3 regions of the Echinicola strongylocentroti genome follow, and region 1 is predicted to be linked to each of the others. Evidence: riboswitches for the same ligand, from Rfam matches in the RefSeq annotation. Region 1 holds a riboswitch; each other region holds the start of a gene.
The links. A riboswitch is a leader RNA that binds a small molecule or an ion and turns the genes downstream of it on or off. The one in region 1 is predicted to bind thiamine pyrophosphate.
Positions count from the first base shown of each region.

Region 2: it holds a riboswitch for thiamine pyrophosphate, as region 1 does, so the genes downstream of both, DN752_RS11070 (TonB-dependent receptor) here and thiS (sulfur carrier protein ThiS) in region 1, are expected to answer to the same signal.
Region 3: it holds a riboswitch for thiamine pyrophosphate, as region 1 does, so the genes downstream of both, thiM (hydroxyethylthiazole kinase) here and thiS (sulfur carrier protein ThiS) in region 1, are expected to answer to the same signal.

Region 1 is NZ_CP030041.1:40,820-46,241, reverse strand. It holds gene DN752_RS00180 (thiazole synthase) at 1-473, opposite strand, end outside; gene DN752_RS00175 (thiamine phosphate synthase) at 454-1,104, opposite strand; gene DN752_RS00170 (thiamine phosphate synthase) at 1,104-1,694, opposite strand; gene thiC (phosphomethylpyrimidine synthase ThiC) at 1,694-3,565, opposite strand; gene thiS (sulfur carrier protein ThiS) at 3,910-4,116, opposite strand; TPP riboswitch at 4,175-4,274, opposite strand; gene DN752_RS00155 (3-oxoacyl-ACP synthase III family protein) at 4,816-5,422, opposite strand, start outside.
Region 2 is NZ_CP030041.1:2,870,965-2,876,386, forward strand. It holds gene DN752_RS11050 (SIMPL domain-containing protein) at 1-390, opposite strand, end outside; gene DN752_RS11055 (RNA polymerase sigma factor) at 795-1,397, shown strand; gene DN752_RS11060 (hypothetical protein) at 1,372-1,608, shown strand; TPP riboswitch at 2,063-2,158, shown strand; gene DN752_RS11070 (TonB-dependent receptor) at 2,243-4,630, shown strand; gene arsB (ACR3 family arsenite efflux transporter) at 4,726-5,422, opposite strand, start outside.
Region 3 is NZ_CP030041.1:2,013,152-2,018,573, reverse strand. It holds gene DN752_RS07655 (hypothetical protein) at 1-84, shown strand, start outside; gene DN752_RS07650 (serine O-acetyltransferase) at 100-942, shown strand; gene cysM (cysteine synthase CysM) at 946-1,824, shown strand; gene DN752_RS07640 (LLM class flavin-dependent oxidoreductase) at 1,936-2,961, shown strand; TPP riboswitch at 3,064-3,157, shown strand; gene thiM (hydroxyethylthiazole kinase) at 3,213-4,013, shown strand; gene thiE (thiamine phosphate synthase) at 4,006-4,644, shown strand; gene thiD (bifunctional hydroxymethylpyrimidine kinase/phosphomethylpyrimidine kinase) at 4,641-5,422, shown strand, end outside.

The sequences.
Region 1 (5,422 bases):
TTGCTGCCAATTGGAGAGCCAAGAGGCATTACTGCCGCTGCCCCTGCTTCCTCCAGCCTTTTACAAAGCACAGGATCGGCATGGACATAAGGCAGTACCACAAAGCCTTCCTTTACCAACTCTTCGGTTGCCTTAAGGGTTTCTATAGGGTCAGGCAACAAATACTTGGGATCAGGGTGGATTTCCAGCTTCACCCAATTGGTCTCCAGCGCCTCCCTGGCCAGTTGAGCTGCAAATACAGCCTCTTTAGCTGTCCGGACGCCAGAAGTATTCGGAAGTAAATTGATGCGCGAATGCGATAAATGCGCCAACATATCGTCGTCTTTGTCTTTGACATCTACCCTTCGCAGTGCCACAGTGACTAATTCCGACTCAGATACCTCCAAAGCTTCCTGCATGGAGGTATAAGTAGGGAATTTTCCTGTTCCTGTAAATAACCTCGATGAAAAGGTCTTATTGGCAATAGTCAACATAGTCAAATGTATTTAGAATTTTTTTAATTAATTGATCTGGTACTTTGGATTGGTGCAAAAGCCCACTGACAGCCACTCCATAAATACCTGTTTCCTTCAGGGAAGATAGGTCTTCCTGCAAAATGCCACCTATTGCAATAACTGGCAAATAGGGATGTTTAAGTTTCAACCTGTCCATAACACGCTGGTAACCAGTATTCTCTAGTGTTGGGCTTAAATTCTTTTTTGTAGTAGTAAAGCGATAAGGTCCCAATCCGATATAGTCGGCTTCTTTAGCTACTTCCATGATGTCCTCATAAGTATTTGCAGTAGCACCAATCACCAATTTATTCCCATACCGTTCTCGGATATCATAGACGGCCTTATCTTCTTTGCCGACATGGACTCCTGTAGCGCCTATTTTGAATGCAATTTCAGGGTGGTCATTGATGATAAGTTTACAGTCGTACCGTTCACAAATTTCTTTGGCGTTAAAAGCAGTTTTTAGGATTACAGGTTTCGGAAAATCTTTCATCCTTAGTTGGACCCATCTGCCCCCAGCTTCACAATATTGTCTGATTGCTTGCAGGTAGTCTTCGGGATGGTCAAAATTGGGCGTGATAAATTGCAGTTTGTGAATCTTGGTTATCATTAGGGTTGCTGTTTGTGGTTAAAGAATAACTTTAATCGGGATGCGGTATCCTCTCCTTTCCAGATACTTCCTAATAGTGCAGCGCCGTCAAAGCCCAAAGAGTCCAAATAGTCCGTTTTTTCAGGGCTTATACCTCCGAGGGCAAACACCTGAAAAGGCAATAAAGGCTTAGTTTCTTTCATCCATCGGCTAAGTTCATCCGCAGCAAAAGCTTGGAAATATCCTGGCTTGGAGATACTATCAAATATAGGACTGATAAATGCATAATCCAGTTTATTATGAGGCGTTTTTTGCAGTGATTCCAATTGATGAAAAGATTTGCTGACCAGTTTTGATGATGGCAAGATCTTTTGGTTGCTTTTATAATGCACGCCTCCCAGTCCAAATTCCCCAATCAATTCATGATGGCCATGAAGGGAAACTTTAGGATAATATTCAGGTGGTAGCTGGGAAATCAATTTTGCTATTTGGCCACTTGACCAGTCAGGTTTCCTGATATGCAAGCGGAAAAGACCATGATCCAGCAGCTGGACCATGGTTTGGATTTCTTCCTTTACTTCCTCAGGGGAACTGATCAGAATATATCGCATTATTGGTTGAGATAGATTTCCCCTCCTTTTTCGGTAAATTCTTCAGCTTTTTTCTGCATGCCTTCCTCTATGGCTTCTTGACTGTCCAGCCCATTTTTATCGGCATAATCCCGCACATCCTGCGTGATTTTCATGCTGCAGAAATTGGGGCCGCACATGCTACAGAAGTGGGCGATTTTGGCGCCATCTGCGGGCAATGTCTCATCATGGAAGGACCTGGCTGTATCAGGATCCAAGGAAAGGTTAAACTGGTCTTCCCATCGGAACTCAAAGCGGGCTTTGCTCAAGGCATCGTCTCTGTGCTGCGCTCCGGGATGACCTTTGGCCAGATCTGCCGCATGGGCAGCGATTTTATATGTGATGACACCGTCTTTGACATCCTTCTTTTCTGGTAAGCCCAAATGCTCCTTGGGTGTTACATAACAAAGCATCGCGCAACCATACCAACCAATCATCGCAGCTCCGATACCAGAGGTAATATGATCATAACCAGGAGCAATATCCGTGGTCAATGGGCCTAAAGTGTAAAACGGTGCTTCCCCACATTCGACCAACTGCTTATCCATGTTTTCTTTGATCATGTGCATCGGAATATGCCCAGGACCTTCGATTATGGTCTGCACGTCATGCTTCCAGGCGATCTGTGTAAGCTCACCCAAGGTTTCCAACTCGGCAAACTGAGCTGGATCGTTGGCATCGGCGATGGATCCAGGACGCAGTCCATCTCCCAGTGAAAAAGTCACATTATAGGCTTTCATGATTTCGCAGATTTCCTCGAAATGCGTATAGAGAAAATTCTCCTTGTGATGGGAAAGACACCATTTGGCCATAATAGAACCACCTCTGGAAACGATGCCCGTGACCCTTTTTGCGGTCATGGGAACGTATCGGAGCAGTACACCAGCGTGAATGGTAAAGTAATCCACCCCTTGCTCGGCCTGCTCGATAAGCGTATCCCTGAACAATTCCCAGGTAAGGTCTTCGGCCTTGCCATTGACTTTTTCCAATGCTTGGTAAATCGGCACCGTACCGATGGGCACGGGGCTGTTGCGCAAGATCCACTCGCGGGTTTCATGGATGTTTTTCCCCGTAGAAAGATCCATGATAGTATCCGCTCCCCAGCGACATGCCCAAACGGCTTTCTCAACCTCCTCTTCGATACTCGAACCAATGGCTGAGTTTCCAATATTCGCATTGATCTTTACCAGAAAATTTCGCCCGATGATCATGGGTTCGGCTTCTGGATGGTTGATATTAGCTGGGATCACGGCCCTTCCCTTGGCCACTTCATCCCGTACAAATTCCGGTGTGATCATGTTTTTCGGGGTATTTGCACCAAAGTTCTCACCCGGATGTTGTTTTGTAAGCTCCTGTTGCTCGGCGATGCGTTGGTTTTCACGAATGGCGATGTACTCCATTTCAGGAGTGATGATGCCCTTTTTGGCATAATGCATCTGGCTGACATTTTTTCCTGACTTGGCACGATAAGGCATTTTCACCAAATCAAAACGCAGCTTGTCCAGCGAAGGATTGTCCAATCGTCGTTGTCCATATGCTGAAGTGAGTTTTTCGAGCTGCTCTACATCGCCACTGTTCAAGATCCATTCTTCCCTAAGTCGTTCGAGTCCTTTTTTCACATCTATATGTGCGTTAGGATCGGTATAGGGGCCACTGGTATCATAGACTGTCACCGGAGGATTTTTTTCTACTGTCTCATGGCGATCCAGGTGGGAGACTGTATCGTGCAATGCAATTTCTCTCATGGCGACCTTAATAGGGTGTAGGTTACCTTCTACATAGACCTTTTTGGAGTTTGGAAAAGGGTCTGTGGTAATGTAAGACTTGATGTTCTCTTGACTGAGCGTTTTCATGTTTTATGTTAGTAAGGTGGTGTAAAGTTTGAATGTTAAATGAGGGTTAGAAGATATGAAAATCGTATCGTTGAAAGATTTCCCTTACACTGTGCTCTAGTGCCTGTATTTTCGACTTCTTTCGCTACCCTACCAGCGATGATCAACCTAATTCCCGAAGTTGGTCAATACTGGACACAGGTAACCAGGCAGGGCTTTGTCTGCATCAGACAGCCCCTTTTCTGGTCTCAAGTTCAGCGCTAAGCGTAACGGTACATGCTCCTACCACTGTGCGGAGACGAATTCCAAATCGAACTCAAGTTATAGAGACTGACAGCTGATAAGGGCTACCTTCGTATTTTCCCTCACCCGCCTTGGGTGGCTTTGATGATGAGGATTTGATCGTTTTCTGAGAGGTGGTAATTGTCCCAGTTGGATTTGGGGATGACTTGGTCATTGACGGCCACAGCCATGCCTCGACTGGCATCGATTTGTTGTTGTTGGAGCATTCCTGACAAAGACAATTCCCTTTCTGTAAGCACTATTGGCTCACCATTTAGGATAAAATTCATAAGAATTTCAATTTTTGTAAATGAATAAAAAAACTTCAGGAATGAAGATAATCGCTCGGAAGGACGCTTCACTTTTCCCTTCGCCCGCATTACCGGGATCAGGTTCGGAGGGTATGTCTCAGTCCCGATAGATCATCGGAACACCCCTAAAGTCTTGTACGTAGTTACAAAGTTAGTATGATAAGAGAATATCAAAAATTATTGGTGAATTTTATTTGGCTTGAATCCTCATTCCAATTTATAATTATGAGTCTCCGGAATCATACACGTAGCCAAACTTAATTGATATTGATAAATTGTTTTCCCGTTCTTTTCCATTGATGAAAAGAACCAAAAATCTAGTCCAGTGGTGAGATCTTTAAATTGGGTAGAACATGCTTTCCTGTGAGGGCAATACGGTACCCAATTTAATTTAAGAAAAATGCTCCGGCCTGAAAATGAATGGATCTCGCTGTTCCACGACGCGAGCTAATTCACTTTCTTAACGGCCTGCTCATTTTTCTTAAACCGGTCTCACCAAGGGACCTCCTTAACTTTCGAAATCATATTATATAATTATTCCACTACGTGCAAAATCACGGATAGTCATTTTTATAATTTACCAATATATGTACTATGAGGATACTGGCACTATTTTCCTGATTTATATTCCCTGCGCTGAATGTGTCAAATCAATCCCTGTAGGATATAAATGCCAGATTAAGGAAATCGATATAAGACCGCATTGACATTCATGCCGGCACCTACGGAGGCGAAGATCACATGGTCTCCAGAATTAATATGGTGTCGTTCTATCTCCCCACAGAGCAGCATATCCAATAAAATCGGTACAGTTGCCACAGAATTGTTGCCCAGTTTACTGATGGTAATGGGCATAATCTCTCTCGGATCTTCTTGCATACCATATAGCTTGAAGACCCGGTGGAGTATGGCATCATCCATTTTGGCATTTGCCTGATGGATAAGGACCTTTTTGATATCCCTGATGTCCAACCCTGCCTTATCTATGGTCGCCTTGACCAAACTTGGAACAGTATTCAAGGCATATTCGTACAGTTTACGCCCATTCATTTTCATGAACAAGGTATCATCTTTGTAATCTGGATTATAAGACAAGTCCATTCGTAACAGCATTGCTTCATTCAGGGTGTCTGTCCGGGTTTTATGGGTAAGTATCCCGACGGGTGAGTCAGATTCCTGTGACTGAAGGATAATGGCACCAGCTCCATCGGAATAGATCATGCTGTCTATGTCATGTGGATCGGAAACCCGACTTAGCGTTTCTGCGCCGATTACTAGGATGTTT
Region 2 (5,422 bases), 2.8 Mb from region 1:
GTTGACAGGGAGCTTATTTTCGGCAAGCAATTTACTGATGAGGTCTTTTTCGGTGGCCTTGTTCAGGACCACGGTATAGCTAATTCCATAAGTAAAATCACCTGCGCCAGTTTTGCTATCGTACCCACCGTCCTTATAGAAGTTTTCACTGGTGATGTCTACCCTGAACTTTGCCATTTCCGTTCCTTTCATCAAAGACTCTAGGGCTTTTTTCTGATCTAGATTACCGTTAAAACTTACGTTGATACAGGGTGCGACCTCTTCAAAAGTGACTTTATCCACGCCAATAAGGGCTATGGTTTTGGTAGCGTTAGGCTGGTTTAAATTACAGGAAATGACCCCAGTACCCAGTACGGCGAACAGAAAATACTTGACAACTAATCGGTGCATGGTTAATTAAATTAAAGGTTGTTGATAATATCCACAGCTTCATGAAGGTTTCTACAACAAGTGAGTCTGGTGGACTACGATAAACGAGCGATTTTATTATTATTAAAAGATTTTTTATCACACGTCCATGTATCTTATGAATTACGTAATTTTTGGTATAAAAATTGACTTATTAATGGGTTATTTTCGATAAAATTAAAATCGATTGATTATTTTGATTTATCTATTTTAACGAATAAATATTCCGAATAAGTATTGATGTCAGGTATATTTTGCATAAAAAAATCAGTTAATTCATTGCATTGTGTATTTCAAATATATACATTTGGCTTTGACTGAATTTGTTTCATCCCTAAAACCCGCAATATGGAGTAGACTTCTACGTTATTTAAACGTCAGAATTTATGAGTAAAAGGTTAAGACCGAAAGACAGCGAATTGATCGCTCAGTACAGAAATGGGAGTGAAGCTGCTTTCGAAGTGTTGGTAGATAAATATAAATCCCGTGTCTTCACGACGATTTATATGATAGTAAAAGATCAGGGTGTAGCAGAAGATCTGTTACAGGATGTGTTTGTGAAAGTAATCCAAACGCTGAACTCTGACCGGTATAACGAAGAAGGGAAGTTCCAGCCATGGCTGATGCGGATTGCGCACAACTTGGCTGTAGACTATTTCAGGAAGATGAAGCGCTATCCATTTATCATGATGGAGGATGGCTCCAATCTCTTTAATACATTAAAATTTGCTGATTCCAATGTCGAGGACCAAAAGGTCAAAGATGAGACCCATGCATTGGTCAGAGAGCTTATCGACGAACTTCCAGAAAGCCAAAAACAAGTGCTGATCATGAGACACTATATGGATTTGAGTTTTCAGGAAATCGCTGACCAAACAGGAGTAAGCATCAACACGGCGCTTGGAAGAATGCGTTATGCGCTTATCAACATGCGGAAAAAGTTGAAACAAATTAATGTTGCCTATGACAAAATATTTTACCCCAAATGAACAGCTGATAAAGTATCTATATCAGGAAATGAGCGATGAGGAAAGCGAAGGTTTTGAGCAGCTTTTGCAAATCGACGATCGCTTGATGCAAGACTATCTGGACGCTATAGACATGCTCGGACGCCTCAATGATGAAATGATGGAACCATCGGAAAAAACCGTCGTGGCCATTAAGAGAAAAGCTAAATCTTCCGGATTGGAAAAAGTATAATCTGAACTATATTATCAATCATATTGCCCTTTCTGGTCAAACCCAGAGAGGGCTTTTTTCTGTCCTGGATGTTTACCATGCACCTTGTCCTAGGGGAATGAGAATAAAGCCAAAAAGCCAGGCCATGGAGCCTCTCGCCACGGCCATAGCCGTCAGTTTAAACGGATATGGGGTCAAGCGGAAAAGTTGAGGGGTTGATGGAACGCTGATGACGCAGATGATGATGATTTGCGCTGATTTTTTGCTTAAATTGAAAAAGACAAGTGGCATAAAAAGCTTAGCTGTTCGGGATTTGTAATCCCGAACCGGGATAATGGGGATTGGAAATCCCCCCTAGACCAGGGCGAACGCATTTAAAAAAGTATCCCAGTTTGAATATATCTGCTTGTTCCTACAGCACAACTCAACAACACCTTTTCATTCTTCGATAATCCTTCTACCTTTGCGGGAAGAAAGATCGAATTAGGGGTGCCCTACCAAACGGGCTGAGATCATACCCATATTACCTGATCCGGGTAGTGCCGGCGAAGGGAAAGGCGATTTCCATGACACATGGAACAATCGGGTAAACAATAAATGGAGCAATCACCCCTGGATGGCTCTAATGTTTAACCAAGCTTAATCAATTTTCATTATGAAACGTATGTTGTTGACAGCAGCAATGCTGCTGGTCGGAGTTTGTGCAATCGCGCAAAACCAACTCACCGGAAAGGTCATAGATGCCACCACCGGAGAACCATTAATCGGTGCCAACGTGCTCCTTGAAGGCACAGGCAGAGGAAGTACTGCAGATCTCAATGGAGCCTTTGCCATCAAAAACATCCCAGATGGCCAGTACCAACTGAAGGTCTCCTTTGTTGGCTATGAGGCAGAGGTGAAAGCGTTGGAAATCCCATCTCCTGAGCTTGAGATCAAGCTGAAGGAAAATTCACTGTTGACAGAAGAGTTTATCGTTTCGGCCACAAGGGCTTCCGAAACTACTCCTACGACGTTCTCCACCGTCACCAAGGAAGACCTTGCCAAAAACAACCTCGGTCAGGACATGCCCATGTTGCTGAACTACACGCCATCCGTAGTAACCAATTCGGATGCTGGAGCAGGCATCGGCTATACAGGCCTGCGCATCAGAGGGTCTGACCAGACGAGGATCAATGTCACGGTAAATGGAATCCCTATGAATGATGCCGAGTCCCATGGCGTCTTCTGGGTAAATATGCCTGACTTTGCCAGCTCGGTGGACAATATCCAGATCCAACGTGGTGTAGGAACATCCACCAATGGTGCGGCGACTTTTGGCGCCAGCATGAACATCCAGACGGATACCAAAAAGGAAGAAGCGTATGGCGAGGTAGCCACCTCGTTCGGTTCTTTTAACTCCCAAAAATACACCGTCCAAGCTGGTTCAGGCCTCCTGAATGACCGCTGGGCCGTGGATGCCCGCCTCTCCCAGATCAAATCCGACGGGTATGTGGACAGGGCTACGTCCGACCTAAAATCCTATTTCCTCTCTGGAGGGTATTACGGGGATGACCACGTCTTCAAAGTCAATGTATTTTCTGGCAAAGAAAAAACCTACCAGGCTTGGTATGGCCTTCCCGAAGACAAACTGGAAACCGACCGGACATTTAATTACTACACCTACGACAACGAAACCGATAATTACCAGCAAGACCATTACCAGTTTATCTATACGGGGAAGTACGGTCAAAACTGGAAGACACACGCGGCCTTGCATTATACGTATGGTCGAGGATACTATGAACAATACCGCGAGGAGGATGACTTTGCGAGCTACGGCCTAGCCCCAGTGGTGATCGGTGATGAGACCATCGAGAGTACCGACATTATCAGAAGAAGATGGCTGGACAATGACTTCTTTGGAGGAGTATTTTCGGTGAATTATGTGTCTGACGATGGCCGCTGGGACCTGATCTTGGGTGGTGGTGCCAACCGTTATGATGGGGACCACTTTGGCGAGATCATCTGGGCCCGGGTCGCTGGCGACACCGATATCCGCGATCGCTATTATGACAATAATGCGGTAAAAGACGACCGTAACATCTATGCCAAAGCCACTTACGAAGTCGCAGATCGGTTGTACTTGTTTGGTGACGTGCAGTTTAGGCAGATTGATTACCGCTTTGAGGGCGTCAATGACGACCAGCGAGTAGTAGACGGTGCGCAGCATTACAATTTCTTCAATCCAAAATTTGGCATCAGCTACGAAAGTGGAAAAGGCGAAACCTGGTATGCCTCCTATGCAGTGGCTAATCGGGAACCGGTCAGAAGTGACTTTACGGATAATCCCATCACGGAAATCCCACGTCCAGAACGGCTCCATAATATAGAAGCAGGTATCAGGGCACAAAAAGGCAACGTTAGCTATAATGCCAATTTCTACTATATGGGCTATAAGGATCAGCTGATCCTAACTGGGCAGATCAATGATGTCGGTGCTTACATTCGGGAAAATGTGGATAATTCCTATCGCGCGGGGATCGAACTGGATGGAGCCGTGAAGCTATCCCCCAAGTGGACCCTTGGCGGAAACATCGCCTTCAGCCGCAATAAGATCGATGCCTTTACAGAGTATGTGGATGATTACTCCAGCGAAGTATTCCAGCAGGAGGAATTTACGTATGAAGATACGGACATCGCCTTTTCCCCAAATATCGTAGGTTCGGCCATGGTGGATTTTCATCCAATCAAAAACATGGAGATCAGCTGGATGGCCAAGTATGTGGATGACCAGTACCTGGACAATACGCAGAATGATGGCAGGAAGCTGGATGCCTTCTTTACCAATGACATCCGATTTGCTTACACACTTCGGCCAAGGTTCTTAAAGGCATTGGAGTTTAATGTGAAAGTGAACAATGTCTTTGATGTCATGTATGAACCCAACGGGTACACCTTTAGCTATTTTGTTCCCGGTGATGCAAACAGGGAGCTGGTAACCGAAAATTATTACTACCCTATGGCCGGAACCAATTTTATGGCGGGAGTAAACGTGAAATTTTAAGCCTAAGTTAATGGCACGCAGATGAATACTTGTGGATCAGATAGTCGCGGATTATATCCAGCGTAAATCCGTGTTATCTGCGTGCCATCACTTTTTTATGTAAATGAGAAATACTTTTTACGTAACCAGAAAGCCACTCTAACCAGCAGGATCAATGCCGGCACCTCTATCAAAGGACCAATAACCCCTGCAAATGCCTGGCCTGAGTTCAAGCCAAAAACAGCTATCGCCACAGCTATCGCCAGCTCAAAGTTATTTCCCGCAGCCGTAAAGGCCACCGCAGCGGTTTTGTCATACGTGGCACCCATGGCTTTGGTGATAAAAAAGCCAATGATAAACATCACCGTAAAATAAATCATCAACGGAATAGCAATGATCACCACATCACCAGGGATTTCCATGATCAGCTCCCCTTTTAGCGAAAACATGACGACGATCGTAAATAGCAATGCTACCAGCGTCATAGGAGAGATGGCAGGAATAAACGTGTTAGTGTACCAGTCTTCACCTTTTGTCCGGATCAGAAAATACCGGCTCAATATCCCCATTAAGAACGGAATCCCCAGATAAATGGCCACACTTTCGGCTATGGTCTGAATGGAAATGTCCACCAAGACACCATCAAACCCGAAATAAGGAGGAAGTACAGTGATAAATATCCAAGCATAAAAGCTGTAAAAGAAAACTTGGAAAATACTGTTCAGCGCCACCAATCCAGCACCGTACTCGCTACTTCCCTCTGCCAGGTCGTTCCAGACCAAAACCATGGCAATACACCGCGCCAAGCCTATC
Region 3 (5,422 bases), 2.0 Mb from region 1:
ACATTACTGTATAATGTCCTTTATGATAATCAAAATTTGATCTATACTGAACCATATGTGATCAGACTAGGTTTTGTTCTATAACTGCTAACGATTACAATGGAACATAGAGAATTATTTATCGATAAAATTCATGACGCTCACAAACAATGTCCTGACTGTCCTTCTCCAAAGAGAGTACAAGAATTTTTTGAGGGGGTTTTGGGAATACTATTTCCAGAATATGCTGTTAAAATTCTTCAAGACAAGCAAGAGATAGCGGATAGACTCCAGTTTTATGAAGTCCAATTACAGGGTATCCTAGGGAGGAACAAGCAACTTATTGACGCTGATGGCGAGGAGGTGGCCCATGCCTTTTTTGTCAAGCTGTCTGATGTTTATGATGCTATACAGGAGGATGTTGAGGCGATGTTTGAAGGGGATCCAGCAGCCAATAGCAAAACAGAAGTGATCAGGAGTTATCCTGGGTTTTATGCCATTGCTGCTTACCGAATCGCCCATTTGCTCCAAGAGCAAGGTGTGGCACTTATTCCTCGCATGATCACGGAATTTGCCCACAGTAAAACAGGGATAGATATTCACCCTGGGGCTGAGATAGGCCGCTACTTTTGCATCGATCACGGTACAGGAGTAGTAGTAGGGGAGACAACTAGGATAGGTGACCATGTGAAATTATATCAGGGCGTGACCCTAGGTGCATTGAGTGTCAATAAGGAAGATGCTGATATCCAACGTCATCCGACCATTGAGAATCATGTGGTCATCTATGCGGGAGCGACAATTTTGGGAGGAAAGACCGTCATCGGAGCGGAGAGTGTGATTGGGGGGAATGTATGGCTTACCAAAAGTATTCCCGCCAAAAGCAAAATCTATTATCAGACCAAAATGTACGATGCCAGTGCAGAGACCACTGATATGTATGTTTTTAAAAATGATGCCTAATACATGAAGTTATTTGAGTTGATCGGCAATACACCGCTTGTTGAGCTAGAACATATTCCCACCAACCCCAACGTAAAGATCTATTGTAAACTGGAGGGGCAAAACCCCGGTGGTAGTGTGAAAGACCGTGCAGCCTATAGCATGATCAAAAGGGCCATGGATCGTGGAGATATTAAAAAGGGAGACAAAATAGTAGAGGCGACCAGTGGCAATACGGGCATTGCCTTGGCGATGATAGCAAAGGTCCTTGGTGTGGAAATGATCTTGATCATGCCAGATAATTCGACTCGCGAAAGGGTCGTTTCCATGGAGGCGTACGGAGCAGAAGTCATCTTGACCCCAGCAGCCAAAACCATTGAATACTCCAGGACACTTGCCGAAGAGATGGCTGAAAAGGAAGGGTATTATATTTTGAACCAATTTGCCAATCCTGATAATTATCAAGCTCATTATGAGGGGACAGGGCCTGAGATCATGCGGGATACCAATGGTGAGATTACCCATTTTGTTTCCGCTATGGGGACTACAGGGACCATCATGGGAGTTTCCCGGTACCTAAAAGAGCAAGATCCTACAATTCAAATCGTTGGTACGCAACCTACCGATGGCTCTAGTATACCGGGGATCAGAAGATGGTCACCCGAGTTTTTGCCCAAAATATACGATTCCAAACGCGTGGATCAGATCATCGATGTAAGTCAGGATGAGGCAACTGAAATGACACGACGAATGGCCAAAGAAGAAGGAATACTGGCAGGTATGAGCAGCGGTGGAGCACTGCATGCCGCAGTGAAGCTCGCCGAAACATTGGATGATGGGGTGATCGTCTGCATTACCTGCGACCGTGGTGACCGTTACCTGAGCTCTGATTTATTTGGGTGAATTTTTTTAGAAGTGCATTCCCGGATTTGGCAATTGTACACTGATTTTTGGCGTTGAGAGAACGATTTTGGATGTAATCCAGTTGGTAAGAAAACGACAATGAATAGTGCAATGAAGAATATCAAACCACTGGGTGAAATAGCTTTTTCCGTACTGGATTTGGCCATCATTAAAGAACAGCATGATGCTACTGATGCCTTCGCTAGGAGCTTGGGCCTAGCGAAGCATGCCGAAAAATGGGGCTATAAGCGTTTTTGGCTGGCAGAGCATCACAATATGGTCAGCGTAGGGAGTTCTGCTACGGCTGTTTTGATCGGACATATCGCAGGAGGGACCAAAAGTATCCGCGTTGGATCAGGAGGGATCATGCTGCCTAATCATGCTCCACTGATGGTGGCAGAGCAATTTGGCACCTTGGCATCCCTTTATCCCGAGCGAATCGATCTTGGACTGGGAAGAGCTCCTGGTACCGATCAGACAACTGCTAGGGCGTTAAGGCGGGATCGTTTAGAGACAGTAGAGGAGTTTCCTAGGGAGCTGGAAGAACTTCAGCTTTATCTTTCCGATGAAAACATCGACGGTAAGGTTCGGGCCATTCCAGGTGAAGGACTAGATATCCCTATTTATCTGTTGGGAAGTAGCATGAGCAGTGCAGTGCTCGCAGCCAAGAAGGGGTTGCCTTATGCTTTTGCGAGTCATTTTGCACCTGCACAATTTTTGGATGCTGTTCGCTATTATCGGGATAATTTCCAGCCTTCTGAGTATTTAAAGCATCCCCATGTGATTTCCTGTGTCAATGTAATTGCTGCAGAAACGGATAAAGAAGCCCATAAGATGGCTACTTCCTTTTACCAAATGGCGTTGGGGATTGTGAGAAGAAAATCCTATCCATTGAGACCTCCGGTGGATACGATGGACGGTTTGTGGACAGAAGCGGAAGCAGCTGCGATCAACCAGATGATGGCCTGTAGTTTTGTAGGATCAGCCGCTACAGTTCGGGAAGACTTGGAGCATTTTCAGGAAATTGCCCAAGTAGATGAAATCATGATCTGTTCTCATATTTATGACCATGAAGCACGTTTAAAATCCTATGAGTTGGCAGCATCATGTTTTAGAGAGCCTGCGAATGCACGTTGATTTGCGCACTTTAGCGAAAGTAGTTTGACCCAGAGTTCTACAGGATGAATCTTCTTGGGAGTAACTTTGCTCCATGAGATTAAAATCGTAAATTCACCATAATACAAACTTTAGGGGTGTCCCAGCTGGGACTGAGATGAGACCCTTTGAACCTGATGCGGATGATGCCGACGAAGGAAAAAGTTATCCTTTCTTACAGGCTTTTGCCTGTATGGTTTGCAGGTTCCCTAAAGTTTTTTAAGCTAATGGATATGAAGGAATCTGTAATAAAAAATCTAAAAATACTGAGAGAAAAAGGCCCCTTGGTGCAAAGTATCACTAATTACGTGGTCATGAACAATACAGCCAATGCCCTATTGGCCATAGGAGCCTCTCCGATCATGGCACATGCCAAGCTGGAGATGGCGGATATGGTCAAAATCGTCAATGCGTTAGTGGTCAATATTGGAACATTGGACGAGTTTTGGGTGGACAGCATGTTACTGGCAGCCAAGGAAGCCAATGAACGGAATACTCCGTGGGTCTTGGATCCTGTGGGGGCTGGAGCTACGCCGTACCGAAATGATACTTTGACGCGGCTGTTGACCTTTAGGCCGACCATTATCCGTGGAAATGCCTCTGAAATCATGGCTTTGGCAAAGGCAAATGTGCAGACCAAGGGAGTGGACAGCGCCCATTCTTCTGATGAGGCCTTGGCATTTGGTAAACAACTTTCCAAGGAGGCATCCGCAGTGGTGTGCATTTCCGGTGCAGTGGATTATGTGATTGACGGCGATAAGTTGACTCGGATCAAGAACGGCCACGAACTGATGGGAAAAGTAACGGGGATGGGCTGTACTGCGACTGCTTTGGTGGCAGCATTCGCAGCAGTGGAACCTGATCCTTATCTGGCGACTGTTGCGGGAATGACCGTTATGGGGCTTGCAGGTGAAATAGCTGCTAGAAAAGCAGAAGGACCTGGGACACTTCAATTGTACTTATACGATGCCCTCTACCACCTCAAGGAAAGTGAAGTGAAGCAATGGGCAAAAGTGGAAGAAAGCGATGACTGAACCTCCATTTCCTTACCGACTTTATCTAGTGACCGATCAACAAGCATGCCTTGGCAGGGATTTTTTTTGGGTGCTGGAAGAGGCCCTAAAAGGTGGCGTGGACTTGGTGCAATTGCGGGAAAAGGAACTTCCAGCGGGAGCCTTTTTAGATAAGGCACTTAAGGTAAAGTCACTTTGTGATCGGTACGAAGTCCCGTTAATCATCAATGACAGTTTAGAAATAGCCAAAGAAACAGCTGCCCACGGAGTGCATATCGGGCAATCGGACAGTAGTATGAATGCTGCTAAAGCTTTTTTAGGCGAGCAATTCCCTGTTGGACTTTCCTTGGAGCAGATGGATGAATTGGACGACGGAGATGCTGAAAAAGCGTGGTATTACGGAGTCAGCCCTATCTTTTCTACACCGACAAAGCCTGATACCCGTTTTGAATGGGGGTTGGGTGGGTTAAGCAAACTTAGAAAGTCTACTGCAAAACCATTGGTGGCCATCGGGAATATCAATGTGTTCAACGCAGTAGATGTTCTCCGTGCAGGGGCAGACTGTCTTGCGGTGGTGTCAGCTATTTGCAGTGCAGATAGCCCGGCCAAAGCAGCAGAGAGCTTTCGCACCCAAATCGAAAAAGTAAAATGAGCAATATGATAAAGACCTATGTTCCTGTACTGACCATTGCTGGGTCAGACAGTGGCGGTGGAGCAGGCATTCAAGCAGACCTGAAGACATTTTCTGCCTTGGGTTGTTTTGGTACCAGTGTCATTACGGCAACGACGGCCCAAAACACCTTAGGCGTGAAGAGTATCCATGATATTCCCGTACAGCATATAAAAGAGCAGCTGGAGGCGGTGCTTTCGGATATCAGACCGAAGGCCATAAAGATCGGGATGATCAACCGGCCGGAAGTGGTTGAGGTGATTGTGGAAGCACTCGGTCAATACCCTGATATTCCCGTGGTTTTTGATCCTGTCATGGTGGCCACCAGTGGGGACCGTTTGATCAAGGAGGAAACGGTGGAGGTATTGAAAAAAGAACTTTTTCCTATTTCGCATATCATCACGCCCAACATGGACGAAGCGGCAGTGCTTATAGGCAAGGCAGTGGATTCGCTTCCTGAGATGGAAAAAGCAGCTAGCCAATTATTGACATACGGATCGGCCTTCGTGTTGGTCAAAGGGGGGCATCTAAATGGTGATTCCGTGGCTGATGTCCTTTGTGGCCATGATGGCCAAATGCAGGTCTTTAAAAGTGAAAAAATAACTACTGGCAATGTCCATGGAACAGGCTGCACGTTGTCGTCTGCCATAGCCGTTTTTCTGGCAAAAGGGATGGAAGTGGAAAAAGCAGTGGAGCTGGCGAGGAACTTCGTCTTTCAGGCAATTGATGCTGGGAAAACCGTCAAAACAGGTCAGGGAAG